Regions from separate parts of the Arthrobacter sp. AD-310 genome, predicted to be linked through region 1. Evidence: predicted binding sites of a transcription regulator. Region 1 holds the regulator's gene; the other holds the start of a gene.
What was found. The regulator LexA, encoded in region 1, represses DNA repair genes until DNA is damaged. The targets are predictions, from matches to a motif close to TCGAACANNTGTTCGA.

Region 1 (6,310 bases):
CCGGGCTGTGGTCCGACGGGACCCTCGCGGACGCGGAGAACTCGCTCCGGGAGCTCGCGGCCCTGGCCGAAACAGCAGGATCGGAAGTCCTGGACGGCCTGGTCCAGCGCAGGGACAAGCCGGACCCCGGAACCTTCCTCGGCTCCGGCAAAGCCCTTGAGCTCAAGGACATCGTGATGTCCACCGGCGCGGACACCGTGGTGGTCGACGCCGAACTGGCCCCGTCCCAGCGGCGCGGCCTGGAGGACATCGTCAAGGTCAAGGTCATCGACCGCACCGCGCTCATCCTCGACATCTTCGCCCAGCACGCCAAGAGCCGGGAAGGCAAGGCACAGGTCGAGCTGGCCCAGCTCGAATACCTGCTTCCCCGCCTTCGCGGGTGGGGTGAGTCGATGTCCCGCCAGGCCGGTGGCCAGGTGGGCGGCGCCGCCGCCGGCATGGGCTCCCGTGGTCCCGGTGAAACGAAGATCGAGCTGGACCGCCGGCGGATCCGTACCCGGATGGCCAAGCTGCGGCGCGAGATCGCCGGGATGAAGCCGGCCCGCGAGACCAAACGGGCGAACCGCCGTCGTAATGCCGTCCCGTCCGTGGCCATCGCCGGGTACACGAACGCGGGCAAGTCCTCGCTGCTCAACCGGCTCACGGACGCCGGCGTCCTGGTGGAGAACGCGCTGTTCGCCACGCTGGACCCCACTGTCCGCAAGGCCGAAACCGCGGACGGCCTGGGCTACACCCTGGCCGATACCGTCGGCTTCGTGCGGTCCCTGCCCACCCAGCTGGTGGAGGCCTTCCGCTCCACACTGGAAGAGGTGGCGGACGCGGACCTGATCCTGCATGTGGTGGATGTTTCGCACCCGGACCCGGAAGGGCAGATCGCGGCGGTCCGCAAGGTCTTCAGCGAAGTGGACGCCCGCAAGGTGCCCGAGATCATCGTGCTCAACAAGGCTGATGCCGCGGACCCCTTTGTGGTGGAGCGCCTGAAGCAGCGCGAACCACGCCACGTGGTGGTCTCGGCACGCACCGGCGAGGGCATCTCCGAGCTGCTCAAGGTGATCAGCGAGTCCATCCCGCGGCCCAGCGTCAAGATGGAACTGCTCATCCCCTACAACCGCGGTGACCTGATCAGCAAGCTGCACGAATCCGACGCCGAGATCATCAGCGTCGACCATGTGGAATCCGGGACCCGGGCCGTCGTCATGGTCCGCGAAGGCCTGGCCGCCGAACTGGAACAATTCGCCAGCGATGACTGAATCCGTGGCCCGCGAAGCCACGGAGACAGCCGGCGGGCAGTTCGCCATCGAACTGCTCGACCGGGCCGTCGCGGCGATGGGCGGGCAGAGCCGCTCCGGGCAGCACGAAATGGCCAGGCAGGTGGCACGCGCCATCGAAACCGGAAACCATCTGCTTGTGCAGGCCGGAACAGGCACCGGAAAGTCCCTTGCCTACCTGGTGCCGCTCATCGCCCACGCCCTGGAAAGCAATAAGCCCGCCCTCGTGTCCACGGCGACGCTGGCACTGCAGACCCAGATCGTTGGCCGGGACCTGCCGCGTCTCCTGGAAGCCATCACTCCTGCCCTCGACCGGCCCGTCAAGGTGGCGCTGGTCAAGGGCAGGTCCAACTATGTTTGCCGGCACAAGCTCGAAGGCGGATTCCCCTCGGAGGAACCGTCCGAAGGGCAACTGTTCTCGCTGGGGGAGGACACCAGCGTTCCACATTTCGCTGCGACAGTGGGCGGCCCGTCATCACAGCTCGGGCGGGAGGTGGTCCGCCTGCGCGAATGGGCGGAGAAGACCGCCACCGGCGACCGTGACGAGCTCTTGCCCGGCGTGACGGACCGCGCCTGGCGGCAGGTCTCGGTGACCTCCATGGAGTGCCTGGGAGCGCAGAAGTGCCCGCTCGCCGAGGAATGCTTCAGCGAGCTCGCCCGGCAGGACGCGGCGGAAGCGGACGTTGTGGTAACCAACCACGCCATGCTTGCCGTCAGTGCGTTCGAGGGCCTCGCGGTGCTGCCGGAGTACGACGTTGTGGTGGTTGATGAAGCCCACGAACTCCAGGACCGGGTCACGGGCGCCGTATCCGGCCAGCTCTCCGTGGCCATGGTCCATGCCGCCGCGGCCGGCGCCCGAAAGCACACCGCCATCACCGTTGACGCGTTGAACGCCGCCGCCGCGAATCTCGAACTCGCACTCACGGGCGTGCAGAACGGGCTCCTGCCCAACGGATTGAACGACGAGCAGCTGGACTGCATCGACCAGTTGCGGGACGCCTGCCGCGCGGCGCTGTCCGATTCAAAGGGGGACAGCAGCAACGCGGCCGACGGCGGGCGGCAGCTTGCCCGGTCCAGGCTGATGCTCATCCTGGAACTGTGTGAACGGCTCCTCGCCGCGCGGGAAAACAGGGAAGTGGTCTGGTTTTCCCGCGCGGGCACCTTCGAACCGGGCCAGGGATACTCGCAACCGGACGAAGCCGCGCCGGTCCTGATCAATATCGCACCGCTGTCCGTTGCCGGCCGGCTCCGCGAAGGACTGTTTGCCGGGCACACCGTCATCCTGACGTCCGCAACACTCGCCATAGGCTCGGCATTCGAGCCTGCCGCCGGCGGCCTGGGCCTGGTGGGCGAGGGCGCGCCCGGCTGGACCGGAGTGGACGTCGGGTCCCCGTTCGACTACCCGAAACAGGGCATCCTCTACGTGGCGGGGCACCTGCCCAAGCCGGGCCGCGGTTCGTCGCCGGAATCGCTGGCTGAACTAGAGGCCCTCATCCGCGCCTCTGGCGGCGGGGCGCTGTGCCTCTTTTCGTCCCGGCGCGCCGCCGAGGAAGCCGCAGAGGCTTTGCGGCCGAAACTGGGCATCACGGTCCTGTGCCAGGGGGATTCGACCATGACAGCCCTGGTGAAACAGTTCGCGGATGAGCCGGACACCTGCCTGTTCGGCACCATGTCCCTGTGGCAGGGGGTGGATGTCCCCGGCGGATCGTGCCGGCTGGTGGTGATCGACCGAATCCCCTTCCCCCGCCCGGACGATCCCCTGATGACCGCACGGTCCCGGGCAGTAGCTCAGGCAGGCGGCAACGGTTTTATGTCCGTCTCCGCAACGCACGCCGCCATCAGGCTGGCCCAGGGAGCAGGACGGTTGATCAGGTCCACGGGCGATAAAGGCGTGGTGGCTGTGCTGGACTCCCGCCTGGCCACCGAGCGCTACGCAGGGTTCCTCCGCGCAGCGCTGCCCCCGTTCTGGGCCACGACCGACCGGAAGACGGCGGTGGCTGCCCTGGAGCGGTTGGCCCGGGAAAGCGGTTAAAAGCTGCGGTTACAGGGACCGCAGGACGGATACGACCTTGCCCATGATGGTGGCGTGGTCGCCGAGGATGGGTTCGTACTGGGTGTTCTGCGGAAGCAGCCAGGTGTGGCCGTCGCGCTGCCGGAACGTCTTGACCGTGGCTTCGTCGTCCAGGAGGGCGGCCACGATATCCCCATTGGCGGCGTCTGCCTGGCGCCGCACCACCACCCAGTCGCCGTCGCAGATGGCCGCGTCCACCATCGAATCGCCGGCAACTTTCAACATAAACAGTTCACCCTGTCCCACCAGCTGGCGGGGCAGCGGCAAAACGTCCTCCACTACCTGCTCCGCCAGGATGGGACCGCCCGCGGCAATCCGGCCTACGAGAGGCACCATGGCGGTATCGACGGCGGTGGGCAGCCCGGTCACGGTGGCGGTTGAGTCTCCGCCCGGGGCGGGAGCGGCCTGGGCCTGCTTTGCTGTCCCCGCGTCCAGCGTCAGCGGCATCAGCACCTCCATGGCACGCGGCCGCTTCGGGTCCCTCCTGAGGTAGCCGAGTTTCTCCAGCTGGGAGAGCTGGTGAGTGACGCTGGAAAGGCTCGCCAGGCCAACGGTATCGCCGATCTCGCGCATGGACGGCGGGTAGCCGTTCTCGTTCACCGACCGCTGGATGGTCTCCAGAATCTTCTTCTGCCGGGGAGTCAGCCCCCTTGCAGTCTTTTTCGGCTGCGCGGGTGCCCTTCCCCCGGTGGCTGCTGCTGCCATATTCGCCATGCCTTTCGGTTGCCACCGGGCTTGCGACGGCGCCGGACTGAGTTGCACCCCTGAATGTCAGACCCTGCTGATCAACTTCAAGGGTGGTTGTTCTTGCTTCAAAACTAGGCCAGCCACTTGGCTTTTTCAAACATTTGTTCTAGCGAGTCTCGACAAGGTTCGTCGAAAGATGCTAAAACTAAAAAAGCGTTATTCGAATATGTGTTCTACTCCTGCTGCTGCAGTTCGAACAGGTCGCCGGAATGTCGGTGGGGCGGCCTTTACTGGCAGGAAGCAGGGTTTCCGGCAGCGTCAGGCATTTCCGGCAGCACCAGGCATAACGGGCAGTACACACGGTCCAGGAGGGCTCAGTCCATGTCAGCTATATCCGCACCACAGGCCAAGGGGCCACGCGTTTCCGGCAGGTCCACAAAGCAGTCGCAAACGGCGCCCCTGCCCCCGCTGCGCCTTACGCGCCGGGGCAAGATCGTCCTGATCGGCATCCCGCTGGTGCTGCTGGCGGCCTTGCTGCTGTCGCTTGCCGGCTTCTTCAACTCTCCCGCCAAGGCTTCCGATTCGGCGCAGGACATCATGGTGACGCCAACCGTCACCGTGACCGTCCAGCCCGGGGAGTCGTTGTGGGCCATTGCAGGCACCGTGGCGCCGGAACGCGATGCCCGCGACGTTGTCGCTGAGATCGTGCAGCTGAACAACCTCTCCGCGGCCGCAGTCCAGCCCGGACAGCAACTGTTCATTCCCACCAGCTGACCGCCGCCGGCGGTGCACGCCCTGCGCGAACATTCACTGTCACATTTTCCGGTGGTCGGAACGGCCACTAAACTGTTCGGGTGAACGACCAGCTTGAGCGTCTGAACCGGCTTCCCCTCCGCAGCAACCTCCGCGGGCTGACCCCTTATGGGGCGCCGCAGCTGGATGTTCCCATCCTCTTGAACGTCAACGAGAACACCCATGGGGTGCCGGAGGATGTCCGGGCTGCCATCACCGAGGCGGTCTCGGAAGCGGCCGCAGGCCTTAACCGCTATCCGGACCGGGAGTTCACCCGGCTTCGGAGGGCTCTGGCCGAGTACCTCGGCCACGGACTCGCCGAGTCGAACCTCTGGGCCGCCAATGGATCCAATGAGGTCCTCCAGCAAATCCTGCAGGCCTTCGGCGGACCCGGCCGCACCGCGCTCGGGTTCCCGCCCACGTACTCCATGTACCCGCTGCTGGCCAGCGGCACGGACACCGGGTACCTCAAGGGCGAACGCGAGGAAGGCTACGGCCTCAGCGCAGCCTCGGCGGCCCGCCAGGTCAAGGAACTGCAGCCGAACATCGTTTTCCTGTGTTCACCGAACAACCCCACCGGGACCGGACTCGGCCTGGATGTGGTCGAGGCTGTTTATGAGGCCGGAGCGGAATTCCAAACCATCGTGATCGTCGACGAGGCCTACCACGAGTTTGCGCACGACGGAACGCCCAGTGCCCTGACACTCCTTCCCGGGCGGGAACGGCTTATTGTCTCCAGGACCATGAGCAAGGCGTTCGCCCTCGCCGGTGCACGCCTCGGCTACATGGCTGCCGCGCCCGAAGTGACGGATGCCCTGCGCCTGGTCCGGCTTCCGTACCACCTTTCAGCGATCACGCAGGCAACCGCACTGGCAGCGCTTGAACACCGCGAAGCGCTGATGGCGGACGTCGAGGACATCAAGAAGCAGCGCGACCGCATCGTCGCCGAACTGACCCGGATGGGCCTCAAACCGGCGGCTTCGGACTCCAACTACGTCTTCTTCGGCGGCCTGGAGAACCCGCGCCAGGTGTGGCAGGAACTGCTGGACGCCGGCGTGCTGGTCCGCGACGTTGGAATCCCCGGCCACCTCCGCGTGACTGCCGGCACTGAGACCGAAACCACAACGTTCCTCACCTCACTGGAAAGCATCCTTGCCAGCCAGGCTGCGCTTCCCGCCTAGACTTGAAGTACCGGCGCCCCGCGCCCGCACACACCCCTCCTCCCTCAAAGGACACCTGAGCATGAGTTCCACCGGATCGAACACGGCCGCGGCCAGGACTGCACGCATGGAGCGTGCCACCAGTGAGTCTTCGGTGCTCGTGGAGATCAACCTGGACGGTACCGGCGTTTCGGACATCGACACTTCCGTTCCGTTCTACGACCACATGCTCACTGCGCTGTGCAAGCACTCGCTTATCGACATGACGGTCAAAGCCACAGGCGACATCCACATCGATGTCCACCACACCGTCGAGGACGTTGCCATCACCT
Region 2 (6,310 bases), on a different contig from region 1:
CCGCGGACGGGTCCCGGATCAAACTCGTGGGGACGGCCCAGCGCGTCGTTGCCGGCGGCTGGCTGTTCAGCTCGGTCATCGTGGTGGAAAACTCCGCGCCCATCCGGAAAGTCCTGACCGACAGCTACGCGGCCCTCGGTCTGGACTGGGACCCGGCCACGGCGGGCGCCGTCGAGGACCTGGTGCCCGGCGTGGGCGTCGATGCCGTGGAGGAGGCCCTGCTTAAGACGTATGCGGGCCACGCCACCCTGGAGACTGCTTCATTCAGCAGCCTGGGGGCATGACCCGCATCGTGTGTCTTTCATGCGGCTCTTCGCCGCGGGGAGTTACGCTGCCAGGCGCGTCTTGACCTCTGCAGCGGACGGGTTGGTGGCGGCCGTGCCGTCCGGGAAAAGCACGGTGGGAACAGTGCGGTTTCCGCCGTTGAGCTGCTCCACGAGTTCGGCGGTGCCTTCCACTTCCTCGATGTTGATCTCGGTGTAGCCGATGCCCTGCGCGTCCAGCTGCTTCTTCAGGCGGTTGCAGTAGCCGCACCAAGTGGTGGAAAACATGGTGATGGTGCCGGATTCGGGAGTGAAGTCCACAGGGTTCTCCTCTGCGTCGGTGAAGGTTTTCGTTCCTGTCAACGGTAGCGTGCCGGCAGGTATTCCCCGCTGCCCGGGGTAGCCCGGCACCCTTGGATGACAGTATGTGGCGCCGATGGCATGCTGGAGCCATGTGTGGACGCTATGTAATGGCACGTGCCGTGGGGGACCTACTGGCAGAGTTCGACGCCGAGCTCGAAGACGAGGTGAATATCCCGCCGTCATGGAATGTGGCGCCCACGGATGACGTCCCTATCGTGCTGGAGCGGCTGATCGACGACGGCACTCGGCTTGACGACGGCACTGGGCTTGACGACGGCACTGGGCTTGACCATAACACTGGGCGCCGGCAGGTGCGGCAGCTGCATGTGGCGCGATGGGGCCTGGTTCCGTCCTGGGCCAAGGATCCCGGCATCGGCTCCCGGATGATCAACGCCCGGAGCGAATCGGTGCTCGAGAAGCCCGCGTTCCGGAAAGCCGTCCAGTCCCGACGGTGCGCCGTCCCGGCGGACGGCTATTACGAGTGGAAACAGGGACCGGGCAAGTCGAAGCAGCCGTATTATGTGCACCCCGGCGAGGGGCGCGGGCTCGCGTTCGCCGGGCTGTACGAGTGGTGGAGGGACCCGTCCGTCCCGGCGGGTGAACCGGGGCAATGGCTGCTCTCCACCTCTATCCTGACCACTGACACGCCCCCGCCCGGCTCCGAGTCAACGGTGTTCGGCAAGCTCACCGCCCTGCACGACAGGGTCCCCCTGCCCATGGACAAAGCCACCATGCAGGCCTGGCTCGACCCGGACGCTGATGACGCAGCCGGACTGGTGGACCTGGTGCGGTCCGGCGTCAAGGACGTGGCCGCCGACTGGCAGGTGGAGTCCGTGGGCAAGGAGGTTGGCAACGTGCGCAACAACGGGCCTGACCTGATTCGTCCGGTGGCAGCCCTGTTCTAGCCTGGGCTCAAGCAGCCCGGCGACCGGTGAACCGGGCGTTATATGGTGACTGTCCCGGCGTCGTCCACTGCCCATGTGGGGTTGTACGCCACCTCCCAGCGGAAGCCGTCCGGATCGGCGAAATAGCCGCTGTACCCGCCCCACGGCTGGGTCACGGGTTCAGCGACAACCGTGGCTCCCGCGGCCGCGGCCTCCGCCATCACCCGGTCCACTTCCTCAGGGCTTGCCAGGTTGTGGCTGAGGGTGATGCACGGGACCGGGCCGGGCGCTCCCACGCCTGCCTCGGCCTGCATCTGGCCCGCGTCCCACAAGGACAGGACCAGGCCGTGGTTGACCTGGATGAATGCCACATCCCCTTCCACTTCCTTGTGGACAGGCCAGCCAAGGCCGTCAACATAGAACGCGCGGGAGGCCGGGACGCTGCGGACACCTAATGAGATGAAGTCGACTCTGGGCTGCATGCTTCGATACTGTCAGATGATGGCGACGATTCAAGGAAACGATAGGGACGCACTGGCCGACAAGGAACAGCTCGCTGCCGTCCGGGTTGCTGTTGACGAGGTGGATGACCAGATTGTCACCCTCATAGCCCGCCGCGAACGGCTGATCCGGATCGCCGGGACCCTGAAGGGCGACGACGCCGAGGTCCGTGCCCCCGACCGCGTGGAAAAGATCATTGAGCACGTCCGCTCAGCCGCAGAGAAGAAGGACATCGACCCGGACATCGTCGAATCGACGTACCGGACGATGATCTCCGGGTTCATTGAACTGGAGATGCGCGTCCATAAAGAAAACAGCTGAGCCGCGCCGGCCCAGCTGTTACAGGCTTTCCTCCACGGGAACGCCGTGCTGGAACTCCCTGCCGTCCGCCTCGCTGAAGGCCGACATGGTGTGCCCCTCGCCAAGCCCGTTGATGGCCGCTACCGGAAACTGCGCGGTGATCGAGTTCTCCGAGTGCGAGACGCCGGACAGGTCATAGGTTTCTTCTACTCCCTGTTCCCGATTAAACGAGTAAAAAGCTATGGCTTCACCGTTCATGAACTCGACGCACAGGCGCCGCTGGGACGAATAGTCGGGTGTGGCTCCAACCAGGCCTACGACATAGGCGCCAGATGCGGGAATGGTGCCGTCGATGTCGAAGGTTGCTACGAGGGTGGAGTCCTCGGCCTTGATGCTTGCCTGCTTGAGGAGTGCGTCTTGGGTTTTCATGGCTCAATCCTGCTCCCTGCCGAACAGTCCGTCCACCCCTCTTTCCAGCAGCAGCCCACTTTTCTATGCAGCACTGCCAACGCGGCGTAGACTGGAGATATTCGAACAAATATTCGAACTGATTCCAGGGTCATCAAGGAGGCGCTATGGGCATGTTCAGCGAATCCGTTGATGTCGACTGCGCCCCGGAAGGCCAGCCCCGAAGCGTTGTTTGGGGTGGCATCTCTTATGACGTCTGCGCCGAGCCCCTGCGCTGGTACGAGCGCCGGCAGTGGTGGGCCGAAGACAGCAGGGCCCCCTTGGGAAGCGGTCCCGGGGTTGTCGACCACGAAATATGGCGGGTGCAGGTTGTACCCGCGCTGCACGGCAAACCCAGGGACGCTGCTCAGCAGGAACCACTCACCCTTGACCTCACGCGACATCTCCGCAGCGGCCGCTGGCGGCTCCTGCGGATCCATGACGCCCTCCACCACAGAACAGCATGAGCTTTACGCATCTCCACGTTTCCACTGCCTTCAGTGCCCACTATGGTGTTTCCTGGCCGGAGGAGTTGGCGCAGGCCGCTGCCGCTGATGGGGCGACGGCGCTCGCCTGCACCGACCGTGATGGCCTCTACGGAACCATCAAGCACCTGAAAGCCTGTATGGCAGCAGGCATAGACCCCATTGTGGGCGTCGATTTGGCCATCCTTGACGACGACGGCGACCACCGCACCCAGGTGGCGGGCAGGGTTGTGGTACTTGCCCGGGGGCACAACAACGGGGCCGGTTACCGCGCCCTCTGCCGCCTGATCTCCGACGCCCACGCCAGGACCTCCGGGAAATCCGGGGGAGTGGTGCCTGTTGCTGTGACACGCGCCGAACTGGCTTCCCGGACGCTGGACCCGGCATCGCTCAAGCCTGTGCTGACAGTACTGATCGGTCCCGACTCGGACGTTGGCCACGCGATGGGAGGACGGCGCTACCTGCGCCCGCGGACACTATTCAAGCAGTGGCTGGATGCCATGCCCGCGGGAACAGTTGCTGCCGAAATTGTTTCCCAGCTGAGCGCGCCGGGTTCACCGCTCAGCACGGCCCATGCGGTCCGCATGCTCCGCCTGGCGGAGGAACACCAGGTTCCGGCAATCCTCACCAACGCCGTGAGGTACTGTGCGGCAGACGGGGCCCCCACCGCTGATGTCCTGGATTCTGCCCGCACCCTGAAGTCCCTGCCGGAACTGGCCGGTGAACCATTGCTTCAGCCCACAGGCCAGGGCTGGCTGAAAACCTCCGCCCAGATGCTGCAGCTTGCCAAGGAAATCATTGCTGCAGCCGGGTACGGCACGGCAGACCTCCAACAGCTGATGGCCCAAACCGAGGCGCTCGCCGACCGCTGCCGGATCGACCCCGTAACAGACATGGGATGGAAACAGCCGGTGGTGCCCGAGGCCTCGGTCATCGGCATCAGCCAGGACGCGCACGCCGAGCTGGTGCAGCGCTGCCACTCAGGAATCGGCAGGCGGTTCCCGGGCATCAGGGGGACAGCCGAAAACTCCATGCTGGCAAGGCTCGACCATGAACTGGGCATCATCCGGAATTTGGGTTTTTCCTCCTACTTCCTGACCGTTGCGGAGGTTTCCCGGATGATCCAGGACATGGGTGTCAGGGCTGCTGCGCGGGGATCGGGGGCATCCAGCCTGGTCAACTATTTGATTGACATCAGCCAGGTGAACCCGCTCCAGCATGACCTGATCTTCGAGCGGTTCCTTTCACAGGACCGCGCCACATTGCCTGACATTGACATCGATGTCGAAAGCGCCGAACGCCATAACGTGTACCGGAAGATTTTTGAACGTTTCGGTGCTGAGCGGGTCACGCTGATGAGCATGCAAAACGGCTACCGGGCCAGGGGGGCCGTGCGCGATGCCGGGCTTGCCCTCGGCATGGATGATGGCGAAGTAGGGGAAATTGCCAAGCAGCTCTGGCGGTTCTCCGCCAGTAAATTCCGGGAGGCATTGCAGGAAAAACCTGAGCTTCGGGAGTTCGCCGGAAGGGTCGGGCAAAGTGAAACCGAAGGGAACCAGCAGCTGGATCTGCTGGTGGACCTGACCGAACGCCTTGACCGGCTGCCGCGGCACATTTCCATGCATCCCTGCGGCGTGATCCTGGGCGATGCCACCCTGCTGGACAGGACCCCGGTGCAGCCAAGCGGGCTGGGGTTGCCCATGAGCCAGTTCGACAAGCACGACATGGATCCAATGGGCATGCTGAAGCTTGACGTCCTTGGCGTCAGGATGCAAAGCGCCATGGCTTTCGCGGTCCGGGAAATCATCCGCATCCATCCCGGCAGGGACGAGGTGGTTACGGCTGGAAACCATGCCCCCGGCCCGGACGGTTCGGGGCCTGACTACATTGCCGACAATGGCCTCATCGACCTCAACGCCGTCCCCCTGGATGACGAAGCCACCTATGAACTGATCAGGAGTACCCACACGTTGGGGTGCTTCCAGATCGAATCCCCGGGCCAGCGTGAGCTGATCGGCAAGATGGCGCCACGGGAATTCAATGACCTCATCATCGACATCTCCCTGTTCCGCCCCGGCCCCATGAAATCGGACATGGTCCGGCCGTTCCTGGAGCACCGGCACGGTTTCGCGCCCGAAGTGTACCCCCATCCGCTCCTCAAGCCGGTGCTCCAGGAAACCCACGGGGTGACGGTGTTTCACGAACAGATCCTGAGGACCTTCGATGTGATGACCGGGTGCGGGCTGGCGAAAGCCGATGAGTTCCGCCGGGCGTTGAGCAATGAACAAGGGGAGGCGCAGGTTGAGGAGTATTTCCGCAGGGAAGCGAAGGCAAGGAACTTTTCACCTGACGTTGTGGACCATGTCTGGGGAACCCTGAAGTCATTCGCCAGTTTTGGTTTCTGCAAAGCCCACGGTGCTGCGTTCGCCGTACCCACGTACCAGTCGGCCTGGCTGAAAACACACCACCCGGAAGCGTTCCTGGCCGGCCTGTGGGAGCACGATCCCGGGATGTACCCCAAACGGCTGCTCGTTGCTGAAGCGCGCCGGCTGGGCATCCCGATCCTTCCCCTCGATATCAATAAGAGCAAAGCCGAATACCGGGTGGAGCGGATTCCGGCGGGCACGGATGCCGGGAAACTGGGAATCAGGTTGAGCCTGAAGGGGATCTACGGGTTGTCCGCCACTGAGCTGAAACGGATCGTTGCCGGGCAACCCTACGACTCCTTCGCGGACCTCCGTGCCCGGTCAAGGATCAGCAAGCCCACCATCAAGCGGCTTGCCCAGTTGGGGGCATTTGATTCTCTCCACCGCGAAGCCGGCGGGGCGGCAAACAGGGCCGACCTCGTGCAACACCTGCAGAAACTCCAGGCCGGAACGGCCGGGAAGAAGGGCGTGGAGGTCCTCGAAGGGCAGCTGTCGCTCCCGCTGGGGGATGTGGAACTTCGGAACGTTAAACCGGGCCTGCCCGAACCAACCCTCGTGGAGACTGTGCGCGCCGAGCTTGACCTGATGGCCGTCGACGTCAGCACCCACCTGATGGACAGCCACCGGCCCCTGCTGGACAA

Region 2: a site for LexA is predicted at 2,842-2,857, ahead of ACYQ1Z_RS10840 (DUF6504 family protein). Genes of this name have one in related genera too.

What each region holds. Positions count from the first base shown of each region.
Region 1 is NZ_BAAHNO010000032.1:34,664-40,973, reverse strand. Features, by position in the region: gene hflX (GTPase HflX) at 1-1,250, shown strand, start outside; gene ACYQ1Z_RS17460 (ATP-dependent DNA helicase) at 1,243-3,300, shown strand; gene lexA (transcriptional repressor LexA) at 3,310-4,044, opposite strand; gene ACYQ1Z_RS17450 (LysM peptidoglycan-binding domain-containing protein) at 4,408-4,800, shown strand; gene ACYQ1Z_RS17445 (histidinol-phosphate transaminase) at 4,881-5,999, shown strand; gene hisB (imidazoleglycerol-phosphate dehydratase HisB) at 6,061-6,310, shown strand, end outside.
Region 2 is NZ_BAAHNO010000015.1:28,426-34,735, reverse strand. Features, by position in the region: gene ACYQ1Z_RS10870 (lipoate--protein ligase family protein) at 1-284, shown strand, start outside; gene ACYQ1Z_RS10865 (mycoredoxin) at 327-584, opposite strand; gene ACYQ1Z_RS10860 (SOS response-associated peptidase) at 734-1,531, shown strand; gene ACYQ1Z_RS10855 (VOC family protein) at 1,570-1,992, opposite strand; gene ACYQ1Z_RS10850 (chorismate mutase) at 2,012-2,332, shown strand; gene ACYQ1Z_RS10845 (hypothetical protein) at 2,351-2,740, opposite strand; gene ACYQ1Z_RS10840 (DUF6504 family protein) at 2,887-3,225, shown strand; gene ACYQ1Z_RS10835 (DNA polymerase III subunit alpha) at 3,222-6,310, shown strand, end outside.